Regions from separate parts of the Catenibacterium sp. UBA627 genome, predicted to be linked through region 2. Evidence: a T-box and tRNA genes for the amino acid it is inferred to sense, from the RefSeq annotation. Region 2 holds a T-box; the other holds one or more tRNA genes.
The links. The T-box of region 2 lies ahead of leuS (leucine--tRNA ligase). A T-box ahead of a tRNA ligase gene usually reads a tRNA of that ligase, here a tRNA-Leu.
Positions count from the first base shown of each region.

Region 1: it encodes a tRNA-Leu, which carries the amino acid that the T-box ahead of leuS (leucine--tRNA ligase) is inferred to sense. The anticodon was not compared.

Region 1 is NZ_DBPF01000143.1:2,401-7,600, reverse strand. Features, by position in the region: gene B2S90_RS09460 (flavin reductase) at 1-496, shown strand, start outside; gene B2S90_RS09455 (NUDIX hydrolase) at 505-954, opposite strand; gene pepV (dipeptidase PepV) at 1,075-2,439, shown strand; tRNA gene B2S90_RS09445 (tRNA-Leu) at 2,486-2,571, shown strand; gene B2S90_RS09440 (excinuclease ABC subunit UvrA) at 2,628-5,075, shown strand; gene B2S90_RS09435 (AAA family ATPase) at 5,152-5,200, opposite strand, start outside.
Region 2 is NZ_DBPF01000065.1:5,521-11,820, forward strand. Features, by position in the region: gene B2S90_RS04570 (histidine phosphatase family protein) at 194-769, opposite strand; gene B2S90_RS10885 (TetR-like C-terminal domain-containing protein) at 907-1,062, opposite strand; gene B2S90_RS04575 (hypothetical protein) at 1,288-1,452, opposite strand; gene leuS (leucine--tRNA ligase) at 1,559-3,955, opposite strand; T-box leader at 3,998-4,197, opposite strand; gene B2S90_RS04585 (ATP-binding cassette domain-containing protein) at 4,244-6,025, opposite strand; gene B2S90_RS04590 (ATP-binding cassette domain-containing protein) at 6,027-6,300, opposite strand, start outside.

The DNA of each region.
Region 1 (5,200 bases), on a different contig from region 2:
TAAAGAAGTAGATGTAAATACATTTGATTTAAAAATATTCAATAAATTGAATAAGGAATGGGCACTACTTAGTGCAGGTAATAAAGACGCATTTAATACTATGACTATTTCATGGGGCGAGATGGGTACATTATGGAATAAGCCAGTGATGACTTGTTTTGTAAGACCACAGCGTTATACAAAGGAATTTATAGATTCTAATGATAAGATGACTCTTTCATTCTTTAATGGAGAACATATGAAAGATTTAACAGTATTAGGTAGAGAATCTGGACGTGATGGAGATAAGATTGCGAAGACTGATTTAACACCTACATTTATTGAAGGTCTTCCTACATTTGAAGAAGCAGACATTGTCGTTGTGGGAAAGAAACTCTATGAAGATACAATCAAGCCTGAATGTTTCTTAGATGAAACACTTGTGGATAAGAATTACCCTAATAAAGATTTCCATACAATGTATATCTGTGAAGTTGAAAAGATCTATATGAAATAAGAGAAGCGTTAGTTCGCTTCTCTTTTTAGTTCATTGTATTCTCTTATCTGGTTATATTCTTCGATTGTTTTCTTAATATCATTAAAGATATGTGAGTCAAGTGTCTTCTCTAATTCACCTTCATCCACAAACTTATAATCTGTATGTTCAAATGAAATCTTAACTTGATCATTTGTAGGAATACACAAGAAACCAATACCCACTGTCTGATAATGTGGTCTAATAGCCGTAAATGTATAAACTGGCTTAATGATTTCAATATCTAGCCCTGTTTCTTCCTTTAATTCTCTAACAAGCGCCTGGTGAGGATCTTCCCCGTATTCTAATCCCCCACCTGGTAATTCCCAATAACCAAGTCCATCTGATGAAGGTCTAACACGTTTTAAGATTAATGTCTTGCCTTCATAAATCACAATACCTTTGACTGTAATATGAAATTGTATGTCCTTATTCTCCATATTCTTTTGCCCCCTTTTTACTATATTAGCACAACTCTTGAATGAACGTTACAAAAAGGTGCAGTATGTGTGTTTCAAATAATTCAAAAATTGTATATAATAGTCACTGAGGTGAATAAAATGATTGATTTTAAAGAAGAAGTATTAAAGCATAAAGAAGAAATGCTGAAAGATTTAAAGGACTTATGTCTAATTCCTTCAACTCTTGATGAATCTACTGCGAAAGAAAATCAGCCATTTGGTGAAAACAACCGTAAAGCGCTTGATTTAATGCTTTCTATCGGTCAAAGAGATGGATTTGTTACTGATGATTGTGATGGATATGCTGGTTCTATTGATATTGGTGAAGGAGAAGAATGTTTTGGTATTCTTGGACACTTAGATGTTGTGCCTACTGAAGGTCAGGAATGGGATTATCCAGAATATGATATGACTCTTGATGGAGATACACTCTATGGTCGTGGTGTGGCTGATGATAAGGGGCCTTTAATTGCTGCTTATTATGCTGCTAAGATTGTTAATGAACTTGATTTTGAAAAGAAGATGAAGGTTCGTATCATTTTTGGATGTAATGAAGAAAATGGTTCTCGCTGTATGCATTACTATTTCCAGCATCGTCCATATCCAAAGATGGGATTTACTCCAGATGCTGATTTCCCTGTTGTATATGGTGAAAAAGGTAACTGTCATTTCATCATCAAGGGTAAAACAGATGATGATAAGGTAATCTCTATTCATTCAGGACGTGTAGTGAATATCGTACCAGATCAGGCTAAAGCTGTATTAAAGGGTACTGACTATGAAGAATCATATAATGCATTCTTAAAAGAAAATAACTTCAAGGGTTCTTTAGAAGTTGTAGATGGTAACACACACTTATTCTTAAAAGGTAAGAGTGCCCATGCATCTCAGCCTCAGTTAGGTAATAATGCCGCAAGTAACTTATGTCATTATATTGCAAGTGTAACTGATAATAGCTACGCAAAATTCGTTGATGAATATTTATACAATGATTATTTAGGCGAAAAGTTCAATGTCGCATTTACTGGTGAAATGGGTGCTTTAACTGTTAACCTAGGTATCTTAGATTATGAAAATAATGAAGGTTCATTAACTCTTGATTTACGTCTTCCTCATGATTCAGACAATGATGAACTTGTTAAGAATGTAGATGAAGCTGTTAATAAGTATGGCTTGAGTGAAGAACATGATATTGGTCCTGCATTATATGTAGATCCTAATAGTGAATTAGTTCAGAAGCTTCATGAATCATATGTACAGTTCACAAATGATCATGAACATGGTCCTCAGACTATCGGTGGTGGAACTTATGCAAAAGAAATGCCTAACTGTGTTGCTTTTGGTTGTGAATTCCCTGGTAAAAACCATCATATGCATGAAGAAAATGAATTAATTTCATTAGATGATTTATTAACTGCAGCTGCTATCTACGCTCAGTCTCTCTATAATCTTCTTAAAAAATAGTTGAATTCTATGTGCAACTCAAGTATAATTTTAGTTGCACAAAGTTGCGGCCGTGGTGGAATGGTAGACACGCAAGTTTGAGGGACTTGTGGACGTACGTCTGTGTGAGTTCAAATCTCATCGGCCGCACCATTAATTAAGATGAACTAGCTAGAGATAGCTAGTTTTTTTGTTTAGGAGGATTTTGTATGATTGATCATATGGAAATAAGAGGCGCAAAGGTACATAACTTAAAAAATATTGACGTTGATATTCCTCTAAATAAGATTGTAGCTATTTCTGGTGTATCAGGAAGTGGCAAGTCTTCTTTAGCATTAAGAGTCATTTATGCTGAAGGTTCTAGAAGATATCTAGAAGCATTATCTACTTATACAAGAAGACGAATCTCTCAAGGAGAAAAAGCCAAAGTAGATTCTATTAGATATGTTCCTAGTACTCTAGCATTACATCAAAGACCTAATATACCAGGCATTCGTTCTACTTTTGGAACACAGACAGAATTATTGAATTCTATTCGCTTATTATTTTCACGTTGTGGAGATTATTTATGTCCTAACGGACATAGAGTACCTGCGAGTATAAATGTAGCGAGAGGTGAAATGATTGAGTGTCCAATCTGCCACGAAAGATTTAATGGATTAAGTGCTCAGGAGTATGCCTTTAATTCACAAGGCGCATGTCCTGATTGTCAGGGCACTGGTATTGTACAGACAATTAATATTGATTCTTTGATTCCTGATCCTCATCTAACTATTGATGAAGGGGCTGTGGCGCCATGGAATACACTCATGTGGTCATTAATGAAAGATGTCTGTCGTGCGATGGGTGTGCGTACTGATGTTCCTTTTGAAGAATTAACAGAAGAAGAGAAGCATATTGTATATGATGGACCAATGGTTAAAAAACATATTTTCTATCGTCCTAAGAATAAAGAGAGCGTGGAAGCAGGAGAATTAGATTTTACTTACTATAGTGCCAAAGCGACTGTCTTGAACGCATTAAAGAAGGTCAAGAATGAAAAGAATATGAAGCGTGTCAGTAAATTCCTTAAGGAAGAGACATGCCCGACTTGTCATGGCTCTCGTATTAATACACGTGCGAATTCTACATTTCTAGGTGGTAAGACTTTAACTGAAGTATGTGCGATGAGTTTAAAGGATTTAGCTGTATGGCTTCCACAGGTAATCAATACCCTTAATGATGATGTGAAAGAAATAGGTTCTAGTATTCTTGAAGAATTCATGATTAATGCGCATGCATTGCTGTCTTTAGGTCTCGGTTATTTGACTCTTGATCGTGCTTCTTCTACATTATCAACAGGAGAACTACAAAGAGTACAGCTTGCGCGTACTGTAAAAAACAGAACAACAGGTGTTCTTTATGTTCTTGATGAACCTTCTATTGGACTACATCCTGCCAATGTAGATGGCTTGATTGCGATTATGAAAGAGTTGATTAAGGATGGGAACTCTATTGTTTTGGTCGATCATGATACAAGAATTCTTAAAGAAGCAGATTATATGATTGAAATAGGGCCTGAAGCAGGTAAAAATGGTGGTTCTATAATCAGTCAAGGTACTATTGATGAAATCATTCAGGATAAGAATTCTATCATTGGACCTTATCTCAATGATTTACATCAAACTCTTGTAAGAAATAAGAAAGAGATTTTTAATGAGGGCTTTTTAAGACTTAATACAGATACAATACATACTGTCAAACCACTGGATATTTCTATTCCTAAAGGAGTTCTTACTACAATTACTGGTATGTCTGGAAGTGGTAAGACAACATTGATTCTTGAATCGTTATATCCTGCCATAAAGGCTTCATTAAATCACGAAAGACTTCCTCAACATGTAAAAGAATTGGATGCATCATGGGTCAATAAGATTAATTTGATCGATGCGTCCCCTATTGGAAATAATGTCAGAAGTACTGTCGCAACTTATTCTGGTGTATTTGATCATTTAAGAAGATTGTATGGAAGATTAAGTGATCAATATAGTGCAGGTGATTTTTCTTATAATACAGGTAAGTTAAGATGTCCTGTATGTGAAGGTACTGGTACTATTTCTATGGATATACAGTTTCTTCCAGATATAAAAATGACTTGTGAACATTGTGATGGAACACGTTACAGCAATGATGTGGATTCTATAATGTACCATGGTTATTCTATTAAAGATGTAATGTCTCTTACTATCTTAGAAGCGTTAGATGTATTTAAAGACATTAAGAAGATTAAAGAGAAACTACAGGTTCTAGTGGATTTAGGAATTGGTTATTTGACTCTTGGTGAAGCAACACCTGCCTTATCTGGTGGAGAAGCACAAAGATTAAAACTGGCATCAGAAATAGGAAAAGTACAAGATGGAAGCATCTTTATCTTTGATGAACCTTCTATTGGATTACATCCATTAGATGTAGAAACACTACTTCGTGTATTTGATACATTAATTAATCAAAAAGCGACTATTATTATGATTGAACATGACTTAGATGTTATTAGAAATTCTGATTATATTATTGATATGGGACCTGAGGGCGGTCAACTTGGTGGAGAGATTATTGCGATGGGAACTGTCGAAGAAATTAAGCAGAATAAGAATAGTAAAATTGGAAAATACTTATGAAAGGCAGTAACGAATACTTGAGCGTTACAGTTCTTTTTCATAGAAAAAAGAATATCAGAAATAATATCCGATATTCCTATTGCCATTCAATTTCTACATTTTTCTGATACTGTGCTAGTCCTATG
Region 2 (6,300 bases):
TTTACTACAATATTTAAAAGATCATCATATTTAGATAAAAAAACACTTTTAAAATGCTTTTTTACAACTTCTCTTGTATGTTCTTGATCAATTGTAAAGCTATGCTGACCATTATTTGCATCTCCAAATTCCATACATTCCAAGAAGACACGTGATACTTTTCAATTTGAATTACCTAATTGAATATATTCTATTATTGTTCCTCCTGTCTTATGACTTCTTTTAATGAAAATTGATGCTGATCATACTGATAAACAAAAATACAACAATTTCCAAAACCTTTGTTTAACTCTTCCGTAGGATCTTGGATAGCTCTTAAAAAATTAAAACATGCACCACTATGAGAAACTACCAAAACATTTTCATGATCTTCCTTATCCATAATTTCCGTTAACGTCTTCATCATTCTATCTCTCGTTGTATTTGAAGATTCTCCACCAAATTGGATATAAAAAGTTTCACAATCTTTTGGACTAAGGTGTTTATTTAATCTTTCACTTTCTCCTTCAAGTTCTCCATAAAAATTTTCTTTTAATCCTTTTAATCTTGTATAAGGCATATCTACAATCAACTCTAAAGTATCACTACATCTTTCACTTGTAGAACAATAAGCATGATCAAAAGTAATGCCTTTTTTAGAAAAATAATCTCTTGCTTTTTGCGCCTGCTTGATTCCCTTTTCAGTTAATGGGGAATCACACCAGCCTTGAATTTTATGTTGAACATTGAATAATGTTTCTCCATGACGCATAAGATATAATGTTTTCATTTTATTTACTTCCCTTCATATGAACTACCCGGACTTATCATAATATATATAAGAATAAATAGCGAAAGACAAAAAGGTACTTCTATCCATAAGTAGACAAATAGCGGTAATTATCTATATTGAGAATGATCTTTCAATTAATCCTTTAAACCTAAGTAACGCATATGATTGATGTTGTCTACAAGTTCATCTATTGATTCTTTCATACCATCTAGAATCCAGTGAAGAACCATACTATGAAAAGCGTTGGTATCGTAGAGTGTCGCAAATTTAAATTCTTTGGATAATGAAATTCCTTAATGAATTAAGCCTGAGTAATTCACTCATTTACATCATTATATTTATATGTGTATTACCTAGCAGAACAACAAAGTACAAACGGGCTTTCTGTTTTAATTTCTTAGCATAGAAAAAGATGATATTCATCGATACCATCTTTCTAATACCTTTCGGTAAATTTCATTTATCTAAAGATAACTTCTTTATCGAGAAAAACTTTATAAGCCATATCTTTCTTCTCAATCTTTCAAAAATTGATCAAAATCTACTAGTTCTACATTTCCCTCTTTATATTTTTTATCATAAATCTCAGAAACAATTAAGTCTTCTAATTCCTCATCCGTTAAAACATTGTAACTCTTTCCTTCAAATTTCATCTTTCTCAAATGATGTTTCATTTCCATACTTTATCGCATCCTTGATATCACTATATCATACCCTCTCTTACTATCATGAAGAAATCGTCTATTAATCCAAAAAAAGACATCTCCTAAGAGATGCCTTAACGAATTATTTAACTACAATATTTACAATCTTGTTAGGAACATAAATGATCTTCTTAACTTCTTTACCATCAGTATGTGCCTTAACATTTTCAAGTTCTAATGCCTGCTGTTTAACAGATTCAGCTTCCTGATCCTTATTAATAGATAAACGTCCACGTACTTTACCATTTACCTGTACTGCAATTTCAATTGTAGATACAACAAGCTTGTCTTCTTCATATGTTGGCCATGCTTCATAAGCGATTGTTCCTTCATGACCAAGTTTTTCCCACATTTCTTCACAGATATGAGGTGCAATACATGAAAGCATCTTAACGATACCTTCTGCATATGGCTTATAAACTGATTTAGCCTTATATGCTTCATTGATGAAAATCATCATCTGTGAGATAGCTGTATTAAAGCCAAGGTTTTCATAGTCTTCAGTCACCTTCTTAACTGTTGAGTGATATACGAAGTCTAGTGAACCATCATTTGTATCAGTTAACTTATCAGATTCAACAAATAGTCTATAAACACGTTCTAGCCATTTCTTTGAACCTTCTACACCTGTTTCACTCCAAGGTTTAGATGCTTCAAGAGGACCCATAAACATTTCATATAAACGTAATGTATCTGCACCATATGCTTCTACAATATCATCTGGGTTAATAACATTACCCTTTGACTTAGACATCTTCACACCATTTGGACCAAGAATCATACCTTGATGGTATAGCTTCTTAAATGGTTCTTTAACTGGTACGATACCCTTGTCATATAAATAGTTATTCCACATACGTGAATATAATAAGTGTCCTACTGCATGTTCTGGTCCACCAACATATAAATCAACTGGCATCCAATGCTTTAATAATTCTGGATCTGCAATAGCCTTATCGTTATGTGGATCAATATATCTTAAGAAGTACCAAGAAGATCCTGCAGAACCAGGCATTGTACTTGTTTCTCTCTTACCCTTCTTACCATCTACTTCTACATTAACCCAGTCAACAGCCTTATCTAATGGAGAAGAACCTGTCTTTGATGGACTATAATCTTCAAGTTCAGGTAGGATAAGTGGTAACTGATCATCACTTAATGCAACAGATGTTCCATCATCAAAGTTAATGATTGGAATTGGTTCACCCCAATATCTCTGTCTTGCGAAGATCCATTCTCTTAAACGATAGTTAACATGCTTAGAACCACAATGATGTTCTTCTAACCAGTCTAACATCTTATCGATTGCTTCCTGTTTATCTAAACCATTTAAGAAGCCAGAGTTGATATGTACACCATCCTGTGTCCATGCTTCCTTAGTAATATCTCCACCTTCTAATACTGGAATAATATCGATACCAAACTTCTTTGCGAAAGCATAGTCACGATCATCATGTGCAGGAACAGCCATGATAGCACCTGTTCCATAACCAGCTAATACATAGTCAGAAATCCAGATTGGAATCTTCTTACCATTTACTGGGTTGATTGCATAAGCACCAATGAAGACACCAGTCTTTTCTTTATTTAATTCAGTTCTTTCAAGTTCTGACTTAGTTGCACATACATCTAAATAAGCTTTTACTTCATCCTTCTTATCAGGAGTCGTAATCTTTTCTACTAATTCATGTTCTGGTGCTAATACACAATAAGTAGCTCCAAATAATGTATCACAACGTGTTGTGAATACTGTGAATTTATCATCATAACCATCTACCTTAAAATCAACATGAGCACCGATTGATTTACCAATCCAGTTTCTCTGAATTTCTTTAGTAGATTCTGGCCAATCAACTTCTTCTAATCCTGCAAGTAATCTTTCAGCATATTTAGGGATATCAATAACCCACTGTTTCATATTCTTACGAATAACAGGGAATCCACCACGTTCACTCTTACCATCAATAATTTCATCGTTCGCAAGTACTGTACCTAATTCTTCACACCAGTTAACAGGAATATCTACATATCTAGCTAAACCATCTTCATATAACTGTTTGAAAATCCACTGAGTCCATTTATAGAAGCTAGGATCACAAGTAGATACCTGCTTATCCCAGTCAAATGAGAAACCTAACATCTTTAACTGTTTAGTGAAAGTCTGAATATTCTTTAATGTAAATCCTTCAGGGTGGTTACCTGTCTTGATTGCATACTGTTCAGCAGGTAAACCAAATGAGTCAAATCCCATTGGATGTAATACGTTATATCCCTGCATTCTCTTCATTCTTGACATGATGTCAGTTGCTGTATATCCTTCTGGATGTCCAACATGAAGACCTTGTCCTGATGGATAAGGGAACATGTCTAAGGCATAGTATTTAGGCTTTGAGAAATCATAAACATCTGTTTCGAATGTCTTATTCTCTTCCCAGTATTTCTGCCATTTCTTTTCTACTATCTTATGATCATAAGTCATAATTTTGTCTCCTCCACTTTTAAAATAAAAAAAGTCCTCATGTCTAAGGACGAGAACTCGCGGTACCACCTTAGTTCATGAAGACTGATTCATGCGCTTAATGCTTTAACGCAGCAATACGTGATCTGCTTACCACAGACCCATCTCCCTAGCGAGTTCAATGGATGACTTTACTTATTCACACCAGCCATAAGTTCTCTTAAAAAGTATGACCATCTACTACTCTAGTTCCTTGACTTTTATATACTCACTCACCTTATCATAATTTCCCATTATTTGCAAGAATTATCATCTCATTTTAAGAATGCGGGATGGATTGAGTTTGATAATATAAATAACACTAAACAATGTTGAGATACAGACTAACAAGAATGAACCAGCCCACAATAAAAGCATACTAAGAGGCTGGAATGTAAGATGCATGGGAAAGTCCGTAATCTGAGGAATAATCTGATTCATCACCTTCATAATACCTAATAATATAAGAGAAGCAGTCAAATAGCTATAAGAATGGAGAATCAGACATTGATAGAAAGACATCTTAAAAATATGTTTATTCTTTTCACCATAGGCTTTCATAATCGCATGATCCTTCTTTAAATGCATAGCATGAAGAATCATGATTTCCATAATCATAAAGATAGAAGAAATAATAGTCAAAATAGAAAAAATGACAAGAATCATCTGAATTCTATTCATGTTATCATTTAATGTTTTCTTTGTTGATTCCCCCATTGTCTTGAATTCATATTCAGGATAATTCTTTTTTAAAGAATCTATAATTGATTTGTCTGCCTTATACTTTAACATACCATATCTTGCAGTTGGTGTCTGATTAAAGAGTGATTCGATCCAATGATAGTTAGCAAATTCATACATATAAAAGGCATCATAATTGTAAGTTTGTGGAGATATACCTACTATTTTTACTTCTATTCCTTTGATTTTTAATTGATATTTATAATAGATCGTCCATGATGTATTGAGTAACGAATTTACCTTCTTATTTTGGGCAAGTTTTCTTGCAGTTGAGAGAGGTACCGCAATTTCATCATTATTTTGTGGTGCTCTTCCATATATATACTGGCTGACATAAGATGTATCATCAGATATAAACAGAACTTCATTCTTCTGATATCTTTGATTATTATGAGAGATTCCCATGAGATTATAATCATCTAAATTCAAATAATGATAGGTTGCTTCATTGAAATGAGTTAAAGATAAAGGATCATCATTACGTAATTTATAAGTAATTGACTTCTGTGGAATCAATGAAGAGAGATATTGATAAATGGTATTACGAAAAGAGAATGTAAAGGTAAATGTCATCATCAGACATAATAATGCGATAGATAATGCGAAAGACATTTGAAAGAACCTTTTACGACTACTTAAAAAGGACTGGATTGTTAGCTTGAAAATAGGAAAATGATATCTTTTATTATTACAATGATTCTCTTTAGGATATACCTCTGTCTTTTGGATTACTGTATCCTTTATGATATAGCCATCCTTCATCTCTATAATACGATCACTGTATTGTTTCACTGATGTTTCATCATGAGATACAAATAATACAAGAGAAGAATGAGAACGTTCCTTCAATATCTGCAATACTCTCTTTGCATTATCTGGATCAAGTGATGCTGTTGGTTCATCACATAGAATAATATCTGGATTATAATAAAGAGCACGTTCTATCGCAGTGCGTTGTCTTTGCCCTAAAGAAAGTGCACTCACTGGAGTCTTCTTAAACTGTTTAGTGAGTGTTTCATCCAATATGTAAGATGATTTATGAAAATAATCATATAAGCGAATATTATTTGTGATAGAAAGCCAAGGAATAAGATGAAAATCCTGAAAGATAATAGAAATCTTCTTATCTTTATAAATGACTTCTCCAGAATAATCATCATCGAGTCCAGCAATAATATGAAGTAAAGTACTTTTTCCACATCCACTTGGTCCTATTAGTGACACAAAGCCTATATCAGGAAGCGTACAAGAAATATTGTCTAGTACATGTTCATGCAGATAACGTTTATTGATTGATTTAAGTTGAATCATATTATTCCTCCCTGAGTAATGAGACTATACTTTCTTTCTTAATACGAATAAACGGTGCAGATGCAGAAAGTATGAGTATAAGAAGATAGAGAAAATAGAAAATAACATAGAAATAATAAGGAGAGGCAAGGCAGGTAAAATGGAAATATTCCTTAAATGATGTCAATGGAAGAATAGAAAGAATGATTATAAACATCACTATGCTGATAGAGTAAATAAATGTGCCAATAATAAATATTTCTATCTTTGATTCACACTGTAACTGTTTGTATGTT